DNA from 2 places in the Marinobacter salinisoli genome. Region 2 is predicted to be linked to the other one. Evidence: riboswitches for the same ligand, from Rfam matches in the RefSeq annotation. Region 2 holds a riboswitch; the other holds the start of a gene.

Region 1 (7,367 bases), 160 kb from region 2:
TGGGGTATCCCTGGTGCTGGCCGGCGTGGGTTACCACACCCTTGCCACGGCCGACCGACACGACATGGCGCGCAGCGCCTACGCGCCGGATGATCCGGGTCTGGCCGTAGCGACCTTTGCCGGTGGCTGTTTCTGGTGCGTGGAAGCGGGCTACGAAAAGATCCCGGGCGTGGTTGAGGCGGTATCCGGTTACGCCGGCGGCAGCGAGGAATCGCCGACCTACAAAGAGGTTTCCTCCGGCCGGACCGGCCACACCGAAGCAGTTCAGGTGTACTACGATCCGGATCAGATGACCTACGAGGGGTTGTTGCAGGGGCTCTGGCGCATGATGGACCCCACCGATGCAGACGGTCAGTTTGTCGACCGTGGCAAGCAGTACCGCCCGGCCATCTTCTACCACAACGAGCAACAGAAACGCCTGGCGGAAGCGGCAAAAGCCGAGCTGCAGGCTTCCGGCGTCTATGACGATCCGGTGGTGATCGAAATCGTGCCGTTGAACAACTTCTACGACGCCGAGGAATATCACCAGGATTACTACGAGAAGAACCCCATCCGGTATAACTTCTACACCTTCAATTCTGGTCGTTATCAGTTCATCGAAAGCGTCTATGGCGAAGATTACGAGCTGGATTTTTCGCAGTACAAACCGGAGGCCACCGAAAGCGGCGATGACTCCGCCGGCTTCGACCCGAATGCCTTCCAGAAGCCGGACCAGCAGACCCTGAAAGCCCGGCTGACGGAGCTGCAGTACGAAGTGACTCAGGAGGACGGCACGGAGCGGGCGTTCAGCAATGCCTACTGGGATAACAAACAGCCCGGCCTGTACGTGGATATTGTCTCCGGCGAGCCGCTGTTCTCGTCCCGGGACAAGTACAAGTCCGGCACTGGCTGGCCCAGCTTCACCCGGCCCATTGAACCGGATGCGGTGATCGAGAAAGAAGACCGCTCGCTGTTCATGACCCGGACCGAAATCCGCAGTCGCTACGCCGATTCTCACCTGGGGCATGTGTTCAACGACGGCCCGGCGCCCACCGGACTGCGTTATTGCATGAATTCCGCCGCGCTGGAGTTTATCCCGCTGGAGGACATGGAAGCCCGGGGCTATGGCGCGTATCTCGACGTCGTGAAGGGGGCCGGTAACAGCTAGAGCCAGAGGTCGCCGATGGGGGTCTCGGGGCTGAAGTGGTGGAGCACCTGCGCCTGGAGCAGTTCTGCCGTGGCCAGGGCATCCACCAGCGCGCTATGGGAGGCATAGTGGGGCAGCCCGTAGCGCATCCGGCTGTCCGCCAGTCGGATGGAAATGGGTTTCTTGCCGAAAAATTGCTGCCAGCGGGTGGGGCGCCGGTTCGGGTGCAGGTGGGCTTCGATGGCCATGGTGTCGATCACCGGAAAGGTAATGCCTTCCCCAAACCGGTATTTCAGCGCAACGTCCAGAAATTCACGTTCGATCGCGCGAAAATGGACCACGGCAATGTGGCCGCTCAGCAGTTCGAACATGGCCGGCAGGATGGCTTCGATGTCGGGGGCGTTGCTCACATCCGAGTGGGTGATACCGTGGATCTCGATGGAGGTCTGGCTCAGGGGCTGGCGCGGCCGGACAATCCAGTGCCGCCCGGCGCCGAGCTGAATGCTGTGGAGGTTAAACGGCACCAGCCCGACGCTGACAATGGAGTGCTGGTTGGGGCTGAGGCCGGTGGTTTCGAAATCCATCGCCACCATGGGGACCTCCCCGATCGGGGTCTCCGGCGCCACACAGCCGCTGCCGTAAAAGGCTTTCAGCAACGGATGCCGGGCTTTTCCGGCCAGTGCCTCAAAGCGTTCCGGCCAGGACTTGGATTCCTGCGCTGCACCCGGTCTGTTAAACATTCCGCCCGACCTGGGCGTTGTATCGGAACCGCAGGAACTTCTGGGCGTTACTGACCACCTGGAAGGCATCCTTCAGGTGGCTGCGCTCAAACGGTGACAGGTCTTCCGGATTCACGTTGTTGTCCGGCTCCCGCCCCTGTTCGATGTCCAGTGCCTGGTGACGAATGCGGACAATGGCAATGAACTCCAGTGCATCCCGCAGGTTACCCAGATCATCGTCCAGCAGCAGCTTGGTTTTGCCAATGGCGTTGAGGCGCTCGAAGGAATTCTGGGCCCGCGAGCCGCAGGCCAGGGCGTGCACCCGGATCAGATCGGAAAGCGGTGCCGTGCCCCGGCGCTTCAGGTTGAAGCTGTTCCTGTGCTGGCCATCCTTCTCCAGCACAAAGTTACGGAAGAACCCGATCGGTGGTGTGCGGTTCAGGGCGTTGCGCGCCAGCATGGTCAGGAAACGCTGACTGTTGCTGGCCTTCTCCGAGATCAGGGTTTTCAGTGCCTCGGCAAATTCGGTCTGGCCGTAGATGCCGTCCAGATCGAAGAAGATGTTGCTGTTGAGCAGGGCTTCGGCCTTGGGGTTTTCGATCCAGTCGGTGAAGTAGTGTTTCCAGACCTTGAGCGGCTGTCGCCAGTGCCGGTTGGTGGCCATGATGTCGCCGGTGCAGTAGGTGTAGCCGCACTCGGCGAGCCCGTCGCTGACGAATTTCGCCAGTGCCAGGAAGTAGTCATCGTGCTGTTCGGGGTCAAAGCGGTCGTCCAGGATCATGGCGTTGTCCTGGTCGGTCAGCACCAGCATTTCGTCCCGGGCCATGGAGCCCAGGGCCATGAAACAATACGGAATGGGCGGCGGCCCGAGCTTTTCTTCACCCAGTTCCAGCAGCCGCTGGGTAAAGCTGCGGCCAATGCCGGCCATGGCGCTGCCGACCATGTGGGAGTTGGCGTCCTCATTGACCATGCGGACAAAGCTGTGGCGCACGTCCTTGCTGATTTTCTTCAGGCCTTTGACGGTTTTCTGGTGAAAGATGTTGCTGACCAGGAACAGGCTGTTCTGGCTTTCGTGCTTGACGATGTCCGACAGCGCCACGACACCACGGACTTCGTCCCGGTCCATGACCGGCAGAAAGTGCACGTTGTTGTGCAGCATGGTGAGCATGGCTTCAAAAATGAATACGTTGGACCGGATGGTGATCACGTCCTCGGACATGATGTCGCCGATGGGGGTTTCCGGTGGCAGGGCTTCGCTCAGGGCCCGGGTGCGCAGGTCCTTGTCGGTGACAATGCCGGCCAGCTTCGGCGGTTGCTGGCTCTCATCCATCAGCAGCAGGGAGGACACGCCTTCCTCGGTCATGATACGGGCGGCTTCCTGCAGGCGGATGGTGCTGGGGGCGCACACCGGCTTGCGGCTGAACAGCCGGGTTACCCGGGAGGTCATCAGGCTGGACTTTTCCCGCCGCGACACGGCGCTGCGAAGCCGCGAGCTGTCCTCGATTTCGACAAAATCGGCGAAGTTGTCGTTATTTTCGAACAAGTAATGGAAGGTTTCCCGGTCAATCCGGTACACCAGTGTGTCTTCCAGTGCCTTAGCGGGAAACCGCACCTTGTTATTCAGCAGCAGGCTGAACTGGCCGAAAATGCCACCTTCTCCGATGCGGTTAAACAGCTCCCCCGAGCGTCGGAACACTTCCACCGCCCCACTGCGCACGTAGTAAAGCCACTGGTTCTCCTCACCAAACGCCAGAATCGGGGTCCCGGCGCGGAAATACTCCACTTCAATGGCGCTGACGACACGATCGAGCAGCTCCTCGGACATGTCATCGAAGGGGGGGAAAGCGGCGATGTGATTACGGATGTCGATGAGCTCGGCCTGCATAACACTCCTTCGTCGGTTGGCCTGTTCGGCACTGATTTGGCTATCGACTATAGCAGGGCAGCCAGTGTGTCTCTATTCGACGCCCGGCGGACATTACGGGCCGCCCGAAGCTGTGGCTTGCCTTATCCACGCCGGAAAACGGTTTGCAAGTGTTTGATCTGCCTGAAGTCACAAAAAATTGACCAATGATCAACCGGTTGGTAGCCTTGCTGCGAGTTTTCAGGTGCCCTGTTGTGATGTTAGCCGATATCACAGGGGTGAAACGGGAAGCCGGTGAGAGTCCGGCGCTGCCCCCGCAACGGTAAGCGAGTTAAAGGTGACCAAGTGCGCCACTGTGCCGAAACAAGGCATGGGAAGGTGGTCACCCCAGTGCATTCCATGCATCACTCGCAAGTCCGGAGACCGGCCTGTCAACACACCTGGCGTTGCGGAGGGCAACATGGGTGGGGTGACTGCCTTTCCAGACCTGAACACGGCCTGCCTGACGACCCTGCCAGCCTTCACGCAACACAACAACAAAGTCCGTACGGGTGCGTGCGGAGTGTCAGTGAGTTGCGATCGATGTTGAATGTTACAAGGGGCATAGCCCTCACCAGTCCGGGGACAGCGCTGCTGTTATCCCTGCCCTTAAGTTCTTTTCCCGCCATAGCCAGTACGACCACCGGGACCGATTCGGATTCGTCGGCGATGGACCCCATCGTGATTACCGCGACCCTTGGCCCCAGGACTGCCGGCGAGAGCCTGTCTTCGGTCACCGTGATTGGCCGGGAAGAACTCCAGCGCCAGCAGCCCAAGGATTTTCGCGAGGTCATCCAGTCCCAGCCCGGGGTGAGTGTGACCAGCAACGGTGACTTTGGTAAACAGACCAGCGTGTTCCTGCGCGGCAATGCCTCCGACGCATCGGTATTGCTGGTGGATGGTATCCGCATCCGATCCGCCACCGTGGGTGGCCCTGCCTGGCATTACCTGCCCCCGCAGCTGCTGGACCGGGTGGAAATCGTCCGGGGTGGCCGAAGCAGCCTGTACGGCGCGGATGCCGTAGGCGGTGTGGTTCAGGCCTTTACCACACCGGCGGAGCGGGGCGACCGTGCCTGGGTCCAGGCCGGTGCCGGCAACTTCAACAGCCAGCAATACGGTGCCGGCGCCTCGTCGTCAAATGACGGTGGGCGGATCAATGGGGGTATCAATCATTTCAGAACCGACGGCGCGCCAGTGGTGGTCGGTGGTGACGACAAAGGCTACGACAACACCTCCGGGGTGCTCGGCGGCCGTTACCGTTTCAACAATGGCGTGCAGGCGGGCTTTACCTTCCTCGGCGCCCGGGGCAACACCGAATACGACGGCGGCGAAGAGGATTTCCTGTTCCAGACCACCGGTGTCACCCTGGATGTGCCGGTGAACCGCCACTGGCGGGTGTCCGGCCAGTTAGCCGATGCCCGGGACGAACTGGAGGATTTCAGCAGCTTTCCCGGCACCTTCAATACCCAAACCCGCAGCTCCCGGCTGGAGAACTGGCTGAGCGCCGGCACCCATGAGTTCGTGCTCGGGGCGGAGTACCTGGTGGACCGGGTCGATAGCACTGTGGCCTATGATGAGTCCAGCCGATCCAACACCGGCGTGTTCGGCCAGGCACTGCTGAATTTCGGCCCGACGGATGTGCACCTGAGCCTGCGCAACGACGATAACCAGGCCTACGGCACCGAGACCACCTGGGGCGCGGGTGTGGGTTACGAGCTGGATCGGCGCCACAGGGTACGGGTGAGTTCCGGCACCTCCTTCAAGGCGCCGTCGTTCAATGACCTGTATTTCCCCGGCTTCGGTAACCCGGATCTGCAACCGGAGCAGGCGCAAAGCTATGAAATCGGCGTGGAAGGCCGTTACCAGCTGTGGTTCTGGGACATTGCGGCGTTTCACTCGGACGTCGAGGACCTGTCCCTGCCGAGCCAGGATGCCGCCGGCAGCGTGCCGGAAGCCCGGCTGCGCGGTGTCGAAGTCAGTGGTGGCTGGCAATACGATGGCTGGCACCTGCAGGCGGCTGCCACCCTGGGCGACTATGAAAACGCCGAGACCGGTCAGCAGCTGATTCGTCGCGCCGAGAACACCGTTCGCGTCGACCTGGACCGGGAGCTGGGGCGCTGGCTGCTGGGTACCTCGGTACGGGCCGAAAGCGAGCGCTACGACGAGCTGTTCGGCATCGGGCGTCAGCGGATTCCGGGCTTTGGCGTATGGGATTTGCGGGCTTCCCGCGAGCTGGCGCCGGGCTGGCTGGCTTCGCTGTCGGTGGATAACGTGCTGGACAAGGAATACGCGACCGCCAAGCGGTTCGACAACACGGACTTTATCAGTGCCGGGCGCAGCGTTTTTCTGTCCATGCGATATGATTTCCAACAGTAATCAGCACCAGACCATCAGCGGGAGCCAGCGTGGCTAAACACCAGCACCGACAGTTCGGAATGGGCGGCGGCCGCGTTCAGGCCCTGCTGATGCTGATCTTGCTGAGCACCGGTACGGCGGCTGGCGCCGAACCCTGCGCCCGCGATGACCTGGGCACACACCTGTGCCTGGAACGCCCGGCGCAACGGGTGGTCTCCCTGTCGCCCGGCGCCACTGAGTGGTTATTCTCGGCCGGTGCCGGCGACCAGGTGGTGGCGGTCAGCGCCTGGAGCGATTACCCGGCGCCCGCCGCGGACCTGCCCCGGGTCGGTGATGCCAATCGGCTCGATCTGGAAGCGATTGTGTCGCTGAAGCCCGATCTGGTGGTGGCCTGGGTGGATGGTAACTCCCGCGATCAGCTCGACCGGCTTGCGGCTGTCGGCATCCCGGTATTCTGGCTGGCACCGAGGGACTTTGACGATATCGCCCGCACCATCGAACGGCTGTCGACGCTGACGGGCCACCAGGCGCAGGGGAAAGCCCGGGCCGCGGCCTTTCGATCCGAGCTGGCCGGTCTGCAGGCTAAGTACGCCGAGGCCCGCCCGGTACGGGTGTTTTACCAGGTCTGGCATGAACCGCTGATGACGGTGAACAACGAAGAACTGATCAGCAAAGCCATTGCCCTGTGCGGCGGCGTGAATGTGTTTGGGGATTTACCCCGACTGGTGCCCCGGATCAGCACCGAATCGGTGTTGGCGGCCAACCCCGACACCATCATCACCTCCGGTGCCGCCGGGCAGAATACCGCCTGGCTTGAGTATTGGCGCCAGTTTCCCGAGCTGACGGCGGTCGCAACCGACAATCTGTTTCTGGAACCGCCCGACCTGCTGGCCCGCCCGACCCTGCGTCTGCTGGCCGGCACCCGCCATCTGTGCCAGACCCTGGAGCGCGCCCGTGGCCGGCTCTGAGCGTATGCGCCCGCTGCTGTTGCTGGGCCTGGCCGGAATCCTTGCGGTGATCGCCTCCGTCAGCATCGGCAGCAGTTCCATGGGCTTGGCGGAGGCACTGGCGGTATTGCTGGGCGGGGGCAGCGAACTGCAGCAAACCCTGATTCTGGATCTGCGTCTGCCGCGGACGCTCAGTGCGTTCGCCGTCGGTGGCTTGCTTGCCGTGGCGGGAGCACTGATGCAGATTTTGCTGCGTAACCCTCTGGCCGATCCGTATGTGCTGGGCTTGTCCGGCGGTGCGGCAGTCGGGGCGCTGG
Region 2 (7,367 bases):
GTGTCTGAGCAGCCCAAGCCTGAGGTGGCGGAACTGGAAACCCGGGTAAACAAACGGGCAAACACCGACGACCACACGGTTCAGCAGGTGGTGTTTTTCAAGGCCGGTCAGGAGGACTGACCGGCCCTTATCTGTTTCGAACAGCCAGGGGTCTTGCCGGTTGTGGCCACTGCCGTTTCGAGTGCACAGGAGCACACAGATGTATCAGGAAATCCTCGATTTTTGGTTCACCGAGCTTGAGCCCGAGCAATGGTGGCAAAAAGATGAAGCGCTGGATTCCATGATTCGAAGCCGGTTCGGCCCTGTGCATGCTCAGGCGAAAGCCGGTGAACTTTTTCAATGGCGCGAAACGGCGCCGGGCAGCCTTGCCGAGATCCTCGTTTTGGATCAGTTTTCCCGCAATATATACCGCGACAACGCAGCATCGTTCGCCTGCGACCCTCTGGCATTGGGCTTGGCGCAGGTGGCTGTTTCCAAGGGCTTTGACCTTGCGCTGAGCCCGGTCCAGCGCAGTTTTGTTTATATGCCTTTCATGCACAGTGAATCCAGGCGGATTCATGTTGAAGCGGTCCGACTTTTTGAATCATTGGGCATCGAAAACAATCTGGATTTCGAGTACCAGCACAAGAAAATTATCGACAGGTTTGGCCGCTATCCGCACAGAAACCGCATTCTAGGGCGCGTTTCCACGCCGGAAGAAACCGAGTTTCTGCAACAGGAGCACGCCGGCTTCTAAACAAGGCGATCAGGCCTGCAGGCACCGGGGCGTGTTCAAACGCCCTTCGGGCACAACACCGTTCGCAGAAGACCAGGACCTCGCCGGGCCTTAGAATGTGGCTGAGGGCACTGTTTCCAGCGGTGATACCGGCTATGTTGGTGCCTGCCCTCCCGGTGAGCATACCCACCAAACGACAGTTTCGCACTGAACGGGGCCACGCCGGCATTGGACGCACGGACCGGGCTTACGCGGAGTGAGTTCCAGTCTGCATGGCGCGATCCTATACTGGGCCGGGCGACGATGTCCGGAAACTTTATGTCGTGAGCTGTCCCTTGCTGGTGTATTCCACGCCGGGGCTCGAACATGCTGTAACAAAGGAATAATAACAATGAACTTCGGCACTCTGTTGTGCGTTACCTTTACCCTGATCTGGTCGGTGCTGGTGTTTACCGGCAACGACACCCTTCTGTCGATGTTGCTGGTCAACGCGGGCCTTCAGATTATGCTGTTCATCCTGGTCGCGGCTGTGCCCTATCTGAAGACAGGCCGCATGTCGTATGTCGATATAGCCTGGCCCTTCGGTGTCGCGCTCATCGGTGTCCTGATCATTGTCATGGGCGACGGCAGCTTGGTCCGCCGTGTTGCGGTCGGCGCTGTCTATCTGCTGATCGGTCTGCGCATGGGGCTGGGCGCGGTGACCATGGGGATGAAAACCGGTGTGATTTTCCAGCACGAGTTTCCGCGTTATGTGTATCGCCGCATGATGCTGGAGCAGTCCGGCTCCAGCCATATCAAGGCGCATTCGCTGGCGGAAATCATGGCGCAAGGCTTTGCCAACGCGTCTGTCCTTGCCCTACCGGGATTCATGCTGGCGGTGAATGCCAGCGACTCGGTCTCCTGGTGGGAAGTGGCCGGGTTGTGTATCTGGCTGACTGCCTATGCCCTGGAATCCACAGCGGACCTGCAAAAGCTGCGTTTCATGGCAAATAACAAGGGCGGTGTCTGCAATGTGGGGCTGTGGCGCTTCAGCCGCCACCCGAACTATTTCGCCGAGTGGCTGGTATGGACCGGCCTGGTGGTGGCCGCTGTTCCGTCTTGGCTGGCGCTGGCCGACTCGGAAGCCACCCTGGTGTGGGCGGTTATGGGCCTGGGCGCACTGGGGGCGTCTGCCGTGATGTACACAACGCTGGTGTACCTCACCGGGGCCACGCCGGCCGAGTACTATTCCGTGCGCAAGCGGCCGGACTATGCGCGCTACCAACAGCAAACCAACATGTTCTTTCCGTGGTTTCCCCGCACGGGTGCCTGAGTGATGAAGCAGCCAGCCGGCGCAGCCAGGGCTATTGCTGGCCTGGCTGCAGGTCCATCGGAAGGCGCCTGCCAAGTGTGAGCGCGCGGGCGCGGCGTTTTTCGACGCCGCTGTCTTGCTAGCCTCAAAAACACTGTATATAGTGATTCAATCCTTGGTTATACACCATATGTTGTTTTTATAACCAACTCGGTGTCGGGAATCCGGTGAGAATCCGGAACTGACGCGCAGCGGTATTGGGGAACAAGCGTGGCATCAAGACACTGGCATAGGCCGGGAAGTCGCCACGCAAGGCCGAATCGAACGATTCACGCCCCTGAGTCCGAAGACCTGCCAGGGATACAGCACTGCACCTTCGCGACTCAGGGTGAGCAGACCGGTTACCCCCGGCCGTTTGGACGGCGTGGTGTGCCCCTGCGTACGCGATGGTGAAGGAACCTAACGCGTATTCAGGAGTGAAACCATGTCCAGCACTGCCCTGGCTGACCCCCAGCCGCCGTTTCGAAACGCCCCAGAAACCCTGCAAGTCATCAAGCGCAACGGCACCCTCGTTGGCTTCGATTCGTCCAAAATCACCGTCGCTGTCACCAAGGCCTTTCTCGCCGTTGAGGGCGACCAGGCCGCCGGTTCGGCCCGTATTCACGATGCCGTCGAGCGCGTCACCGGTCAGGTGGTTCAGGCCATCAGCCGTCGCTTGAGGGCCGGTGGCAAGGTTCATATCGAGGATATTCAGGACCAGGTGGAACTGGCGCTGATGCGGGCGGAAGAGCAGAGAGTGGCCCGCGCCTATGTGTTGTACCGGGAAGAACATGCCCGGCAACGTGCCTGCGATGCACCGGTGGAGCCCCACCCGCACCTGACCGTGAAAAAAGCCAGCGGGCAAACCGCGCCTCTGGACCTGGGCTTGATGAAACGGCAGGTGGAACAAGCTGCGGCGGGGCTGGACGGCATCGACGGCGATGCACTGGTCGAGGAGGCGCTGACCAACCTGTACGACGGCATTGCCGAGCAGGACGTGCTGTCCGCCCTGGTCATGACGGCGCGCAGCCGTATCGAGCTGGAACCGGATTACAGCGCCGTCACCGCTCGCCTGCTGTTGGAACAACTGCGGCTTGAAAGCGCGGCTGCTCTGAATTTATCCACCGACCTGCCGCTGGCCGAGCTGTATCCACAGGCCCTGAAAGCATTCGTCGCCGCCGGCATCGGGTATGAGCTTCTCGATGCAGCCCTGGCGGATTTTGACCTGGAGCGTCTCGGCGCTGCCCTGACGCCGGAGCGGGATCTGCAGTTCGGCTTCCTCGGTTTGCAGACGCTTTACGACCGTTACTTCCTGCATTGGAACAAGACCCGGCTGGAGCTGCCCCAGGTGTTCTTCATGCGCGTGGCCATGGGCCTGGCGCTGCGCGAAGACGACCCCAATGCCCGCGCCATTGAGTTCTACAATCTGTTGTCGTCGTTCGACTACATGGCCTCCACGCCGACCCTGTTCAACAGCGGCACCCGGCACCCCCAGCTGTCGTCGTGCTACCTCACTACCGTCGGCGACGACTTGTCCGACATCTACGGCGCCATCCGCGACAACGCCCTGCTGTCGAAATGGGCCGGTGGCCTGGGCAACGACTGGACGCCGGTCCGGGCGCTTGGCTCTCACATCAAGGGCACCAACGGCCAGAGCCAGGGTGTGGTGCCGTTCCTGAAGGTCGTGAACGACACCGCCGTGGCGGTGAATCAGGGCGGCAAGCGCAAGGGCGCGGTGTGCGCTTACCTGGAAAGCTGGCACCTGGACATTGAGGAATTCCTGGAGCTGCGCAAGAACACCGGTGACGAACGCCGCCGTACTCACGACATGAACACCGCCAATTGGGTGCCGGATCTGTTGATTGAGCGCATGCGCGAAGACCGCGACTGGACCCTGTTCTCCCCAAGCGATGTGCCCGACCTGCACGACCTCTATGGCAACGAATTCCGTGCGCGTTACGAGCAGTACGAAGCGTTGGCGGAACAGGGTGAGATCACGTTGTGCAAGAAAATCCCCGCCAAACAGTTGTGGCGCAAGATGCTGACCGTGCTGTTCGAAACCGGCCACCCGTGGATCACCTTCAAAGACCCCTGCAACCTGCGTTCGCCCCAACAGCATGCGGGCGTGGTGCACAGTTCCAACCTGTGTACCGAAATCACCCTGAACACCAGTGCCGAGGAGATCGCCGTGTGCAACCTTGGCTCGGTCAACCTGGCGGCCCATGTCGCCAACGGCGAGCTCGATGTGCAACGGCTGGAACGTACCGTCACCACCGCGGTGCGCATGCTCGATAACGTCATCGACATCAATTACTACGCCGTGCCCCAGGCCCGTCATTCCAACCTGCAGCACCGACCGGTGGGCCTCGGCCTGATGGGATTCCAGGATGCGCTCTACCAGCTCGGCCTGCCCTACACCAGCCCGGAGGCGGTGGAATTTGCGGATGTGGCCATGGAACATCTCAGCTATTTCGCCATCCGCGCCTCGGCATCACTGGCCGCCGAGCGGGGTGCCTACGAAAGCTACGAAGGCTCGCTGTGGCATCAGGGCATCCTGCCCATCGACTCCATCCAACTGCTGAAACAGGCACGCCGGGAAGGCGACCTTACGGTGGACACCGGTGCTCGCCTGGACTGGACGCCGGTACGCGAACTGATTGCCCGGCACGGCATGCGCAACAGCAATGTCATGGCCATCGCACCGACCGCCACCATCTCCAACATCGTGGGCGTGTCCCAGTCCATCGAACCGGCTTATCAGAACCTGTTCGTGAAATCGAACCTGTCCGGCGAGTTTACGGTGGTGAACCCGTCGCTGGTGCGGGACCTGAAGGCCGAAGGGCTATGGGACAAGGTCATGGTCAACGACCTCAAGTACTTTGATGGCTCCGTTCAGCAGATCGACCGCATCCCGGATGAACTCAAGGCCCGCTACGCCACCGCCTTCGAGATCGACGCGCGCTGGCTGGTGGAAGCCGCCGCCCGTCGTCAGAAATGGCTGGATCAGGCCCAAAGCCTGAACCTGTACATGGCCGAACCCAGCGGCAAGAAACTCGATGCCCTGTACCAGCTGGCGTGGGAGCGGGGACTGAAAACCACCTATTACCTGCGCTCGCTGGGGGCAACCGGGGCGGAAAAGACTACGCCGGTTTCGGCGCCACAGCCACAGGTGTGCAGCATCGACAACCCCGATTGCGAGGCCTGTCAGTAACCACTGACAAACGCGGTGTATCAACTAGGACAACTCCGCCAGCCTGAAGAACCGAGCAGGTATCAGACCGGTTCCACCTCCCAATCGTCAGGCTGGACGATCAGTAATTCAGAGGTAAACAAAATGCTCAACTGGGACGACGAAGCAAAAACCCAACCACAAGCCACCGGCTCCAACGGCCCCGCCCCCATCAACGTCGACGACAAGCGGGTCATCAACGGCGAAACCGACATCAACCAGCTGGCGCCGTTCAAGTATCCCTGGGCTTGGGAATACTTCATGAATGCCAACAAAAACCACTGGACCCCACTGGACGTGAACATGGCCCAGGACGTCCACGACTACCACCACCGCCTGACCGCTCCGGAGAAGCACGTGTATGAAAATGTACTGGCCTACCTCACCACCTCCGACATCCTCGCCATGCGCAACATCGGCCTGGCCGTCATGGAAAAGATGAGTGCGCCGGAACTGCAGATTTACCAGGCCCGGCAGGTATACGAAGAAGCCATGCATACCTGGGCCTACCAGCATTGCATCGAAACCTTGAACCTGGATCAGCGAGAGATCTACAACCGCTACCGGGTGGTGCCGGCTATCAATGGCAAGATCCAGATCGCCAACCGCCGGCTGGATGCGGCCATGCGCCCGGACATGAACCTGCGCAACCGGGACGATTTGCAGGAATTCATCATGTCCTACCTGTTCTTCGCGGCGGTGTTCGAGGGTACCTGGTTCTACAACGGTTTCAGCCCCATCTTCGCCCTCCAGCGCCGGGGACTGATGCGGGGCACCGGCGAGCAGTTGCAGTACATCCTGCGGGACGAGGCGATGCACTTCTCCTTCGGGTTGAAGGTGGTGAACCAGATCGTGGAGGAGGAGAACATCAACTTCGACCCGAAGGCCGTGCGTGCTATGTGGGATGAATCCGAGGCCGCCGAGATCGCTTACGCCGAGTACATCCTGCGAGACCCGATTCTGGGGTACTCCGCGGACTACCACAGTGAGCAGTTCCGCTTCGTGGCCAATCGCCGGGCCCGGGCGGTGGGCCTGGATGAGCCCTTTCCCGGTGCGAAAAACGTGTCACCCTGGCTGGATGAGCAGGCGACCTTGCGCAAGGAGAAAAACTTCTTTGAAACCCGGGTGATCGAATACCAGACCGGCGCTCAATTGGAGTGGTAGAAAATCCATGCTCGAAGCCTGCGGTTGGTTGCAGGCCGCGAGCATGACTTCAGACTCGTCGGATCAAAGCACCATCGCCGCCAACCAGCCGAAGCCCAGCAGCGGCAGGTTGTAGTGCAGGAAGGTGGGTACCACGGTATCCCAGATGTGATTGTGCTGGCCGTCAACGTTCAGGCCGGATGTGGGTCCGAGCGTGGAGTCCGACGCTGGGGAGCCGGCATCCCCCAGAGCACCCGCCGTGCCCACCAGAGCGACAATGGCCAGCGGGCTGAACCCCATTTCCAGCGCCAGGGGCACGTACAGGGCGGCGATGATGGGGATGGTGGAAAACGAGGACCCGATGCCCATGGTGATCAGCAGCCCGACCACCAGCATCAGCAAGGCGGCCAGCGGTTTGTTGTCACCGATGGTGGCCACCGAGCTTTGTACCAGCGTGGCGATGTCACCGGTTTCCCGCATCACTTCGGCAAAGCCCGAGGCGGCAATCATGATGAAGCCGATCATTGCCAGCATCTTCATGCCTTCGGTGAACAGGTCGTCGGCTTCCTTCCACTTCACCACGCCCGACAGGTTGAACAGTACAAAGCCTGCCAGAGCACCCAGAATCATGGAGCCCAGCCAGAGCTGAACGACAAACGCCGCAACAATGGCGACCAGCGCCATCACCAGGGTGCGGGGGCTGTAGCTGGCATCCACCCGTTCGGTGCGGGCGATGGCGTCCAGGTTGTAATCACGCTTGCCCCGGTAGCTGAAAAATACCGCGATCAGCAGTCCCAGCAACATGCCCAGTGCAGGCAGAGCCATGGCGGACATCACGCGCAGGTCATCGGTATCGACACCATTTTCACTCACATTTGCGAGCAAGATTTCATTCAGGTAGATGCCACCGAAGCCGACCGGCAGAAACATGTAGGGGGTAATCAGGCCGA

The links. Region 2 has a riboswitch for cobalamin ahead of LPB19_RS04115 (ribonucleoside-diphosphate reductase subunit alpha). Riboswitches for the same ligand answer to the same signal wherever they lie in the genome.
Region 1: linked by a shared signal. The riboswitch ahead of LPB19_RS04870 (TonB-dependent receptor domain-containing protein) and the one ahead of LPB19_RS04115 (ribonucleoside-diphosphate reductase subunit alpha) in region 2 are both predicted to bind cobalamin.

The regions. Positions count from the first base shown of each region.
Region 1 is NZ_CP071247.1:1,082,266-1,089,632, forward strand. It holds gene msrB (peptide-methionine (R)-S-oxide reductase MsrB) at 1-1,147, shown strand, start outside; gene LPB19_RS04860 (3'-5' exonuclease) at 1,144-1,866, opposite strand; gene LPB19_RS04865 (putative nucleotidyltransferase substrate binding domain-containing protein) at 1,859-3,730, opposite strand; cobalamin riboswitch at 3,935-4,155, shown strand; gene LPB19_RS04870 (TonB-dependent receptor domain-containing protein) at 4,418-6,124, shown strand; gene LPB19_RS04875 (cobalamin-binding protein) at 6,154-7,071, shown strand; gene LPB19_RS04880 (FecCD family ABC transporter permease) at 7,076-7,367, shown strand, end outside.
Region 2 is NZ_CP071247.1:918,185-925,551, forward strand. It holds gene LPB19_RS04100 (YheV family putative zinc ribbon protein) at 1-120, shown strand, start outside; gene LPB19_RS04105 (DUF924 family protein) at 200-736, shown strand; gene LPB19_RS04110 (DUF1295 domain-containing protein) at 1,107-2,027, shown strand; cobalamin riboswitch at 2,166-2,379, shown strand; gene LPB19_RS04115 (ribonucleoside-diphosphate reductase subunit alpha) at 2,491-5,256, shown strand; gene LPB19_RS04120 (ribonucleotide-diphosphate reductase subunit beta) at 5,380-6,438, shown strand; gene LPB19_RS04125 (Na+/H+ antiporter family protein) at 6,502-7,367, opposite strand, start outside.